2 linked regions of the Mesorhizobium japonicum MAFF 303099 genome follow. The protein of the gene in region 1 interacts with the protein of each later gene in a pairwise test. Links are inferred from orthologs where the notes say so. Each region holds a gene or a part of one and is shown on either strand. Other genes may lie near its edges.

Region 1 (7,675 bases):
ACCGTGGTGGAGAACTATTCCAACACGCGTCACGTCGAGGAAGCGTTGGCTCGCCTCACCGAAAGCTATTACGCGATGGGGCTGACCTCGGAGGCCCAGACGGCCGCCGCGGTGCTCGGCACCAACTATCCCGACAGCCCGTGGTACAAGGATTCCTACAAGCTCCTGCAGAGCAATGGGCTTTCGCCGCGCGAGAATGCCGGATCGTGGATTTCCAAGGCCGGCAAGCTGATCACCGGCGCCTGATCTGTCAGGCGCAAGCGTGCGTAGCGCGCTTTTCGGATTGATCCGATGCTGAAACAAAAAGATAGTGCGGCGCTGCGACTCCGATCGGTCGCGTGCCGCTCCACGGCGGTTCAGTGGTTTGATTGAAGCGCTGAGCCGTCCTAACTTTTTGTTCTACGCAATTCCCATGGGAAAAACGCTACGCCCTTTTCCTGGAATTGCCTGAGGTCCGGGTTCTGATGCTTTCCAGACTGTCGATCCGCGATATCGTCCTGATCGAGAAGCTGGATATCGACTTCCAGCCGGGCCTTTCCGTGCTGACGGGTGAAACCGGCGCCGGCAAATCCATCCTGCTCGATGCCCTGTCGCTGGCGCTCGGCGCGCGCGGCGACGCTTCTCTGGTGCGCCATGGCGCTGCACAGGGCCAGGTCATTGCCGTGTTCGATGTGCCGCGCAACCATCCGGTGCGGGCGCTGCTCGTCGAAAACGCCATCGAGGACGATGGCGACATCATCCTGCGCCGTGTGCAGACGGCGGACGGCCGTACCCGCGTGTTCGTCAACGACCAGCCGTCCAGCGTGACCCTGATGCGCGATGTCGGGCGCGCTTTGGTCGAGATCCACGGCCAGCACGACGAGCGCGCCTTGGTCGATCCCGGCGCCCACCGCGACGTGCTCGACGCTTTCGGCGGCCATCTCGGCGCGGTTCGCTCGACCGGCGAAGCCTGGCGCCATTGGCGCGCCGGCGAGCAGGAGCTTACACGCCACCGCGCCAAGGTGGCGGCGGCGGCGCGCGAGGCAGATTACCTGCGTGCCGCGGTGACGGAACTGACCAAGCTCGATCCGCAGCCCGGCGAGGAGACGGAACTTGCCGAATTGCGCGCCCATATGATGCGCGCCGAAAAGATCGCTTCCGAAATCCATGACGCCCAGGATGTGCTGTCCGGCCCGTCCTCGCCCTTGCCGCAGCTCGCCAGCCTGCTGAGACGGCTGCAGCGCAAGGCGACGGAGGCGCCCGGCCTGCTCGAGGATGTGGTCAAGTCGCTGGACGAAGCCATGCTGTCGCTCGACGCGGCGCAATCCGGCGTCGAGGCGGCACTTCGCGCCACGGAGTATGACCCGCAGCGGCTGGAGAAGGCGGAAGAGCGGCTGTTTTCGCTGCGCGCGGCCTCTCGCAAGCATAGTGTCGCCGTCGACGATCTGGCGCAATTGCGCGACACGATGGTTGCCGATCTCGCCGATCTCGACGCCGGCGAGGAACGCCTGCACGGGCTGGAAAAGCAGGCCGCCGCGGCACGCGAGGCCTATGACATCGCCGCGGCACAGCTTTCCTCGCTTCGCCACGCGGCGGCGGTCGGCCTGACCAAGGCTGTCATGGCCGAGTTGCCGGCGCTGAAACTCGAACGCGCCGCCTTCATCGTCGAGATGAAGAGCGAAGCCGAGACCCGCATGGAAGAGGGCATCGACCAGATCGAGTTCTGGGTGCGCACCAACCCCGGCACGCGGCCAGGCCCGATGATGAAGGTGGCGTCGGGCGGCGAGCTGTCGCGCTTCCTTTTGGCGCTGAAAGTGGCGCTGGCCGACCGTGGCTCGGCGCCGACGCTGGTTTTCGACGAAATCGACACCGGCGTCGGTGGCGCCGTGGCGGATGCCATCGGCCAAAGGCTGGCGCGTCTGTCGAAGCGCGTGCAGGTACTGTCGGTCACCCATGCGCCGCAAGTTGCGGCGCGCGCGGCGACGCATTTCCTGATCTCAAAATCGGGCAGCACGGACCGTGTGGCGACGGGCATTGCCGAGATGGACAGGCCGGCGCGGCAGGAAGAGATCGCCCGCATGCTGGCCGGGGCCACGATCACCGACGAGGCACGCGCCGCCGCCGAAAGGCTGCTGCGCGAGAACACAAACGCGGCGTAAGGCCATCCAGCGTCATTGACGGGGCAGGATATGGCAGCGAGTCAGGATATGGCTCCATCCTGCTGTTCAGGAATGATCTTTTCCGAAAAGCGGTTCCCACTTTTCGGGATCATGCTCTATTGTGGCGCGCCACCGTTCGGGGAAGAAAAGCATGGCCGAAAAACCTGTCGATTCGCTCAGCGAAAGCGAGGCTGAAGCCGAGCTGAAGCGCCTGGCGGAGGAGATCGCCGGGCACGACCGGCGCTACCATGCCGAGGACGCGCCCACGATCACGGACGCCGAATATGATGCGCTGCGGCGGCGCAACCTTGCCATCGAGGAGCGTTTTCCCGGCCTGGTGCGCGAGGATTCGCCGTCGCGCAGGGTCGGTGCGCCGCCGGCGGAGGGCTTTGCCAAGGTGCGCCATGCCGTGCCGATGCTCAGCCTCGCCAAGGCCTATACCGACGAGGATGTCACCGATTTCATCGAGCGCGGCCGGCGCTTCTTCGACCGCGACAAGGACCTCGATATCGCCTTCACCGCCGAACCGAAGATCGACGGGCTGTCGGCGTCGTTGCGCTATGAGAATGGCGTGTTCGTGCAGGGCGCGACGCGCGGCGACGGCGCCGTCGGTGAGGACATCACCGCCAATCTCCGAACCATCGCCGATATCCCCGCGAAGCTGAAAGGCTCGGGCTGGCCGGATGTCATCGAGATACGCGGCGAGGTCTACATGACCTATGCGGAGTTCGAGGCGCTGAAAGCGCGCTCGGCGGCGGCCGGCGGCCAGGATTACGTCAATCCGCGCAACACGGCGGCCGGCTCGCTGCGCCAGAAGGATGCTTCGGTCACAGCCAGCCGCAATCTCAAATTCTTCGCCTATGCCTGGGGCTTCACGACCGCGGATCCAGCGCCGACCCAGTATGAATCGGTGCAAAAATTCGCGGACTGGGGGTTCAAGATCAGCCCTTTGATGGTGCGGGCGAAGTCGGTCGAGGAACTGGTCGCGCAGTACCATCTGATCGAGGAGCAACGCTCCTCGCTCGGCTATGACATTGATGGTGTCGTCTACAAGGTCGACCAGCTGGAGTTGCAGCGCCGCTGGGGTTTCGTCACCGGTGAACCGCGCTGGGCGGTTGCCCACAAATTCCCGGCCGAACAGGCAATGACGACCGTGCAGAAGATCGACATCCAGGTTGGCCGTACCGGCACGCTGGCGCCGGTCGCAAGGCTTGCGCCCGTCACCGTTGGCGGCGTCGTGGTCGAAAATGTCACGCTGCACAATGAGGACTACATCAAGGGGTTCGACAGCAACGGCCTGCCGATCCGCGACGGCATCGACGTGCGCATCGGCGACACGGTGGTGATCCAGCGGGCGGGAGACGTCATTCCGCAGATCGTCAGTGTCGTCATCGACAAGCGTCCGGCCGATGCCGTGCCTTACGAATTCCCGCACACCTGTCCGGTCTGCGGCTCGCCGGCGACGCGCGAGATCAACGAGAAGACCGGCAAGGAGGATTCCCGCCGACGCTGCACCGGCGAACTGATCTGCGCCGCGCAAGCCGTGGAAAGATTGCGCCATTTCGTCTCGCGCGGGGCGCTCGATATAGAGGGACTGGGCGCCGAAAACATCGACACTTTCTTCAATGCCGGGCTGATCAAGACCGCCGCCGATATTTTTACGCTCAGGGATCGCCGTCCCGCCGTCACCAAGGCGCTGGCCGAGCGACGCGAGGAGCAGGCCAGGCAGCGCGAAGCGGCGTCCGGCAAGACGCGCAAGAACGTGCGCAGTGTCGAGGATCGCAACTATGAAGGCCTCGACAAGCTGTTCGCAGCCATCGATTCGCGCCGCGAACCGGAGCTCGATCGCTTCATCTTCGCGCTCGGCATCCGCCACATCGGCGAGACGACGGCGGCCGTGCTCGCCAAGACCTTTTCCACCATCGAGGAACTGATCCGCGTCGGCAAAGAGACGGCGGCGGCGGAGGATCCGCACACCGTCTTCCCATCGGTCAACGGCATCGGTGACACGGTGATCGATGCGCTGTGCGATTTCTTCGGCAATGAGCGCAATGACGACGTGCTCGACAAGCTGCTCGAGCAGGTCAAGCCCAAGCCCTATATCGTCACCGTCTCGGCCGACAGCGAGGTCGCCGGCAAGACCATCGTCTTCACCGGCACGCTGGAGAAGATGACGCGCTCGGAAGCCAAGGCGATGGCCGAACGTCTCGGCGCAAAGGTCGCCGGCTCGGTTTCGGCCAAGACCGACCTGCTGGTCGCCGGACCCGGCGCCGGCTCCAAGCTCAAGCTTGCCAGCGAACTCGGCGTCGAAGTCATCGACGAGGACACCTGGCTGCAACGGGTCGGCAAGGCGTGATGGCGTTCAAAGGCTTCGGCCCAAAGGCCATTCCGTTCCTGAAGGCGCTGGATTTCCACCAGAGCCGGGAGTGGTTTTTGGAGAATCGCGACCTGTTCGAACAGGAACTGCGCGATCCTCTTGGCGATCTCGTCGACACGCTGACACAGCGCTTTGCAGAGGCAGGGCTCGGTTTGCGCGGTGACCGCAAGAAGTCGCTGTTCCGCATCAATCGCGACGTGCGTTTCGCCAAGGACAAGCGGCCGTACAACCGGCATGTCTCGGCGATCCTGTCTCCCGACGGCAGCAAGGCCGTGCAGGGCGTGTTCTACATCCATATCGGGCTTGAGGGCTGCTTTGCCGGCGTCGCCTGGTGGCAGCCGGAGGCAGCGCTGCTGCTGGCGATGCGGCGCGCCATCGAGACGTGGCCCGACAGGTTTCGCGCCATGGTGAAGGCGCTGAAGAAGAACGGCCTCGAGCTTAGCGCCGAAGACGCCATGAAACGCACGCCGCGGGGCTTCGAGCACGTCACGGACAAGGATCTTGTCGCCGCGATCCGCAACCGGCATTTTGCCGTCCGCCATGTCGTTGATCCGGCCGGCATTCACGGGCCGGAACTGGTCGAGGAACTCGTCGATTTCACCATGCGCGCCAAGCCGCTGCTCGACTGGGGCAGGGCGATCGAGGGTAGAATCGCAAAGGACTGAGTTCCATCTCGAACCCGGCGACGATCATTTCCGCTGATCGTTTGGCTCAAGCGAATTCGTGTGACAAGGCGGGCTGCACTACCTACATCGACGGTTTCGACCCTGGAGCGATCGATGGCGACGGACGTGATTTCCGAGAGCGGCACAAGAAGCGACTTCTGGCAAGGCGTGCGGCTTTCCATGCCTGTCGTCGTGGCGTCGGCGCCGTTCGCGGTGCTGTTCGGGGCGCTTGCCGTCGACAATGGTTTCTCGGTCCTCGAAGCCTTTCTGATGAGCGCGCTGGTCTATGGCGGCGCCAGCCAGATGGTCGGCATCCAGCTGTTCGGCCAGCATGTCGCGCCGTGGCTGATCGTGCTGTCGATCTTCGCCGTCAACTTCCGCCATGTGCTCTATTCCGCCGGCATCGGCCGTCGCATCGCGCACTGGCCTGTCTTCCAGCAAGTGATCGGCTATTTCATCCTCACCGATCCGCAGTTCGCCGTGGCCGAGGCGAGGGCGGCGTCCGGCCAGACGGTCGGCTTCGCCTGGTATCTGGGGCTTGGCTTGCCGGTCTATGTGTTCTGGGTGGTCGAAAGCGCGCTGGGTGCTGTGTTCGGCAAGCTCATCCCCGACACGCATGCGCTGGGCATCGATTTCCTGCTGCCGATCTATTTCCTTGGCCTGGTGATGGGCTTCCGCAAGCGGCCGTTGTGGCTGCCGGTGGTGGTCGCCAGTGCGTGCGCCTCGATCATCGCCTACAAGACGGTCGGCTCGCCCTGGCATGTCTCGATCGGCGCCATTGCCGGTGTGCTGCTCGCCGTCATCCTGCCACCGCACCATAGCGGCGTGGAGACGAGGCCATGAGCACGACTTTCTGGATCATCATCGCCGGCGCGATCGCCACCTATCTCACGCGTATCGGCGGGCATCTGGTCATCTCCCGCTTCGAGAACATCCATCCGCGCGTCGAGGCCGGCCTCAACGCCGTGCCAGCGGCGGTGCTGACGACGCTGGTGGCGCCGGAGCTGCTGAATGCCGGACCGGCGGAATGGGCGGCATTGGTCGTCACGGCCGCGGTTTCGCTGCGCGGCGGGCTGATGTCGATGTTTTTGGCGGGCGCGGCGGTGTTGATCCTGGCGCGGCAGTTCGTGGGGTAGGGCGTGTCGATATTCAGGTGATGACGGCCTGCAAACGGCGGCTTCCTGCGCTTCCTCGTTCTACTGCGTCGCAGTAGAACTGAGCTCACGTACAAAACGTACGCTCCGCTCCGGTTCTCGGAAACCACCTTGTTTGGTTGCCTTGCGCCCGTCTTCGACTCCGGCTCGTCCTGCCCTGAATCTCGATACGCCCCCGGTGCGTCAGAAAATCAAATCTTGGCGTCGTGCGGCAGCGGCGCTGTCGCTTTTTCCAGCCAGGCCAGGGTCTCGCCGTCGAGCATCGGCCCGATCTCGGCCAGCACCCGGGCATGGTAGGTGTCAAGCCAATGCAGCTCCTCGCGCGTCAAGAGGTCTGAACGCACCAGCCTGATGTCGATCGGCGCCAGCGTCAGCGTCTCGAAGCCATGCATGGCGATATCGCCGCCCTCGATCTGTTCGGCCGGCGTCACCAGGATGAGGTTTTCGATGCGGATGCCGTAGGCGCCTTCCTTGTAATAGCCGGGTTCGTTGGACAGCATCATGCCTTCGAGCAGCTTTTCGGTGCCGGTGCGGGCAATGCGCTGCGGACCTTCATGCACGGCGAGATAAGAGCCGACGCCATGGCCGGTGCCGTGGGCGAAGTCGCAGCCATGCTTCCACAGCGCCATGCGGGCGATGGCGTCGATCTCCGAGCCGCGCGTGCCGGCGGGAAAGCGCAGCGTGGAAATGCCGATCATGCCCTTCAGCACCAGCGTGAAGCGTTCGCGCATCTCCTCGGTCGGCTGGCCGATCGGCACGGTGCGGGTGATGTCGGTGGTGCCGTCCTGATACTGCGCGCCGGAATCGAGCAGGAACAGCTCGCCCGCCTGCAGCTTTCGGCTGGTGGCGCGCGACACGCGGTAATGCATGATGGCGCCGTTCGGGCCGGCGCCGGAAATGGTGTCGAAGGACACGTCGCGCAGCGGCATTTGCGTTTCCTCGCCGGTCTGCCGGCGGCTCTCCTCCAGCCTGGTGACGACCGCGATCTCGTCGAGCGAGCCGGGTTTTTGCCGCTCTAGCCAGCACAGAAGCTTGGCCACCGCCGCGCCGTCACGACGGTGCGCGGCGCGCGAGCCGTTGATTTCGGCCTGGTTCTTGGTGGCACGCGGGATGCGGGCCGGATCGGGCGCAGCAACCACCGTGCCGCCATTGTCCTCGACCAGCATGCGCAGCCGGTCGGCCGCCAGCACCGGGTCGAGCGCGATTTTCGCGCCACCCTTGGCAAGCGCTGCGATCGCCGCCTCGAATTCGCCAGGCTCGTGCGGATCGGCAAGTTGGGTGAGATAAGCCGCAACCTGGCGCGAGAATTTGCGGCTGTCCATGAACAACTGGTGCGACCCA
Region 2 (4,054 bases), 2.0 Mb from region 1 along the record:
TCGGAGGTGATCTGGCGCGGATGGCGCGGGCTGGCTTCATAGTCCGGGGTGCGGGTAAACCGCACATTGGGCGCCAGGAAGAAATATTCCTGCCAGGCGGGGCTTTCGTTGCCGCCGAGATCGACAGGTGGCGGGAAATTGCCGGCCGCGGCCGCGCCGGTCTGCTGGCCGCCCGCCTTGCCGCCCGGGCCGTTGAAACGCTTTCCCTCGGGGTCATCGGGCGAAGCTGGCTTCAATGAATTGACCCGAGGAAAACGCTTGGATTCCATTCTCAAGACTCACTCTGAAATGTCTGCTGAGCAATAGGGAGCGAGTGGTTAACAGTTGCTTCCCGTCAGCGCTTTTGGAGCGGCCGAAAAATATCTTTCGCGGCGATGGCGCACGAGCCGGATTCGAGCCGATGATCGTCACCTCACGAGCATCCGCTCGCGCACATGCGTCGGGTTAAAAAGAGAACGCTCGGCCATCGCGAAGCGGGCCGTGCACCAGGATCGAGGCAGCGTTTTCCCTGAAAAGAAGGTGGCGCTAGCTGGCCGCCTTCCCGTGCCGGACCAGATCCTGGGCGATGGACAGCTGCAGCGCCTCGGCCAGTTCGCGCGCGGCGCGGTTCTCGGCATCGATCTGCGCCCGGTACGAGGCAAATTCCTGGCGCGGCCTGTCGAAGGACGAGGTGATCGAGCGCTTGCCGACGGTGATGACGGCGCCGGTTTTCGCATCGGTCAGCGTATAGTTGGCGGTCAGCGTCACCGATCCGGCGGTCGGCTCGTCCTCATCGGTGCCGACCTGCACGAGGGCCGAGGATACAACAGCTTCGGTCACGCTGAGAGTAAGCGAATAAAGCGGCGACGCCGGTTCGCCGGCACCCCGCCCGAAGCCGAAGATCAGATTGTTGCGCACCTGCTGGGCATAACGCGTCCTGACCGGCTTGATGGCGATCGACGCCAGCTCGGCATTGGCGCTCGCGCCCGTCGACAACGGCGCTTTGGAATAGAGCGGGTGCACCGTGCAGGCCGAAACCAGCGCCAGCGAGCCGACAAGCGCCACGCGGCGCAGCAGACGGCTCAGCTCTGTCTTTTCCCGATCAGGCAACGACATTGACGATCCTCTGCGGCACGATGATCACCTTGCGCGGAGCCTTACCTTCGAGTGCTTTCTGCACGAAGTCGAGAGCCAGTACCGCTTTTTCGACCGCACCTTGGTCCGCGTCGCGGGCAATTGTCAAATCCCCCCGCTTCTTGCCGTTGACCTGCACTGGATAGGTCACTTCGTTGTCGACGACCAGCGCCGGGTCGAAGGCCGGCCATGGCCGTTCGGCGACCAGATCGGTGCCGCCGAGCGTCTCCCAGCACTCTTCGGCCAGATGCGGCATGACAGGCGCGATCAGATGCACCAGGATCTCCACCGCCTCGCGGCAGGCGCCCTGCAGTGCCGGATCGGCCTTGCCTTCCGCTACCTGGTTGAGCGGCGTTGTCAGCACATTGGCCAGTTCATAGATGCGGGCGATGGCACGGTTGAAGCCGAGCTTCTCGATGTCCTCGCCGACCGCCTTCAGGATCTTGTGCGTGGCCTTGCGGACCGCTCCCGCCTCGCCGGAGTCAGCCGCGGCAGGCTTGACGCCTGCCAGCGTCTCGGCCGCCGTCGACACCAGGCGCCAGATGCGCTGCATGAAGCGATGCGCGCCGGCGGCGCCATCGTCGGTCCACTCGACGTCGCCCTCGGGCGGCGAATCCGACAGCATGAGCCAGCGCGCGGTGTCGGCGCCGTAGCCGTCGGTGATGTCTTCCGGGCTGACCGTGTTCTTCTTCGACTTCGACATCTTTTCGAGCGAGCCGATCGCCGCCTCTTCGCCGGTGGCGATCTCGATGGCGCGGCGCTTGCCTTCGGCATCCTCGATCCTGACCTCAGCCGGCGACAGCCAGCGGCCATTGTTCGAGGCGCCACCGACGCGGTAGGTCTCGTGCACCACCATGCCTTGCGTGAACAGGCCCTTGAACGGCTCGGCAAGGTCGACATGCCCGGTCGCGCGCATGGCGCGGGTGAAGAAGCGCGAATAGAGCAGGTGCAGGATCGCGTGCTCGATGCCGCCAATATACTGGTCGACCGGCAGCCATTCGTTGGCCGCTCTGGGATCGGTCGGCTCATACGCCCAGGGCGCGGTGAAGCGGGCAAAATACCAGGACGAATCGACGAACGTGTCCATCGTGTCGGTCTCGCGCCGCGCATCCCTGCCGCATTGCGGGCACTTTACATGCCGCCAGGTCGGATGCCGGTCGAGCGGGTTGCCCGGCCGGTCGAAATCGACATCGTCGGGCAGCTTGACCGGCAGGTCGGCCTTCGGCACCGGCACCACGCCGCAATCCTCGCAATGGATCATCGGGATCGGGCAGCCCCAGTAGCGCTGACGCGAAATGCCCCAGTCGCGCAGGCGGAAATTCACCTTGCGCTCGGCCATAGGCCGGTTGCCGATCGTCTTCTGCTCCAGCAGCTTCGCCACTTCGTCGAAGGCGCGGTCCGGCTTCATGCCGTCGAGGAAGCGCGAATTGATCATCACGCCGTCGTCGACATACGCTTCTTCCGTGATCTGGAACGACTTCGCATCGCCGCCCTCCGGCATCACCACCGGGATCACCGGCAAGCCGTATTTGTTGGCGAAGTCGAGGTCGCGCTGGTCGCCGGACGGGCAGCCGAAGATGGCGCCGGTGCCGTATTCCATCAGCACGAAATTGGCGACGTAGACAGGCAGCGTCCAGCTGTCGTCGAAGGGATGGACGACACGGATGCCGGTGTCGAAGCCCTTCTTCTCGGCCGTCTCCAGTGCGGCCACCGAAGTGCCCATATGGCGGACTTCGTCGATGAACTTCGCCAGCGCCGGATTGGTCTCGGCGGCCTTCTTGGCCAGCGGATGATCGGCGGCGACAGCCATGAAGGAGGCGCCGAAAATGGTATCGGGCCGAGTCGTGTAGACTTCCAGCTCATGTTCGCCGGCAACGTCAGAGGCCAGAGGCCAGCGGATCAGCAGGCCTTCCGAACGGCCGATCCAGTTCTGCTGCATCAGCTTCACTTTTTCGGGCCATTCGTCGAGGCCTTCGAGCGAATCCAGCAGGTCCTGCGCAAAGTCGGTGATCTTGAAGAACCACTGCGTCAGCTCGCGCTGTTCGACCAGCGCGCCGGAGCGCCAGCCGCGACCGTCGATGACCTGCTCGTTGGCGAGCACGGTCATGTCCTCCGGGTCCCAGTTGACCTTCGAGGATTTGCGCGTCACCAGCCCCTTCTCGACGAAATCGAGGAACAGCATCTGCTGGCGGTGGTAGTAGTCGACGTCGCAGGTCGCGAATTCGCGCGCCCAGTCCAGCGACAGGCCCATGACCTTGAGCTGCTCGCGCATGGTGGCGATGTTCTGGTAGGTCCATTCCTTGGGATGGACCTTGTTCTGCATCGCCGCGTTCTCGGCCGGCATGCCGAAAGCGTCCCAGCCCATCGGGTGCAGCACGTTGAACCCCTTGGCCCGCTTGTAGCGCGCGACCACGTCGCCCATCGTGTAGTTGCGGGTGTGGCCGATATGGATGCGCCCCGACGGATACGGGAACATTTCCAGCACGTAGTATTTCGGCTTCGGGTCGTCATTGCGCGCTTCGAACAGCTTCTTTTCGGCCCAGGCCTTCTGCCATTTGGGTTCTGACGCGCGCGGATTGTATCGTTCGGTTGCCATGGGACGTTTTTCACTTAAAAGCAGGCGCGAACCGCGGGCGACTGGCCCGGCGGTCCAAGGAATGTGGTCCGGGTGTTCACCATGGTTTGACAGACCCGTCAACCATATGGGCATCGCAGCGGCTAAAAACGCGGGTCAAAACAGCGGGATTTGCACATGGGTGACACCGTTCAGCAGTTTTTCGCGGTCAAGGCGAAGATCGCCGCCGCCGAGCGGGAAGCCCGCCGCGAGGCCGGCGCGGTGACGCTGGTGGCCGTCTCCAAGACCTTTGACGCCGCCGACATCCGGCCAGTGATCGAGGCCGGCCAACGGGTCTTCGGCGAGAACCGCGTGCAGGAAGCGCAA

What was found. Proteins that work in one complex are often made in the same cells at the same time.
Region 2: the proteins of ligA (region 1) and leuS interact in binary tests that used the Escherichia coli proteins (3 or more experiments, as listed by UniProt). The link is inferred for Mesorhizobium japonicum MAFF 303099 from one-to-one orthologs.

The regions. Positions count from the first base shown.
Region 1 is NC_002678.2:1,276,127-1,283,801, reverse strand. Bases 1,984-4,891 are described here. They hold ligA (NAD-dependent DNA ligase LigA), read left to right. Parts: upstream 1,984-2,289; coding sequence 2,290-4,494; downstream 4,495-4,891. Other genes in these bases: MAFF_RS07275 (DUF2461 domain-containing protein), read left to right, coding at 4,491-4,891; recN (DNA repair protein RecN), read left to right, coding at 1,984-2,138. In the rest of the region: MAFF_RS07290 (outer membrane protein assembly factor BamD), read left to right, coding at 1-246; more of recN, read left to right, coding at 465-1,983; more of MAFF_RS07275, read left to right, coding at 4,892-5,180; MAFF_RS07270 (AzlC family ABC transporter permease), read left to right, coding at 5,295-6,023; MAFF_RS07265 (AzlD family protein), read left to right, coding at 6,020-6,316; MAFF_RS07260 (aminopeptidase P family protein), read right to left, coding at 6,526-7,675. UniProt on the Escherichia coli protein: DNA ligase that catalyzes the formation of phosphodiester linkages between 5'-phosphoryl and 3'-hydroxyl groups in double-stranded DNA using NAD as a coenzyme and as the energy source for the reaction.
Region 2 is NC_002678.2:3,256,999-3,261,052, forward strand. Bases 882-4,054 are described here. They hold leuS (leucine--tRNA ligase), read right to left. Parts: upstream 3,710-4,054; coding sequence 1,082-3,709; downstream 882-1,081. Other genes in these bases: lptE (LPS assembly lipoprotein LptE), read right to left, coding at 882-1,095; MAFF_RS16995 (YggS family pyridoxal phosphate-dependent enzyme), read left to right, coding at 3,866-4,054. Also shown: MAFF_RS16980 (DNA translocase FtsK), read right to left, coding at 1-269; more of lptE, read right to left, coding at 526-881.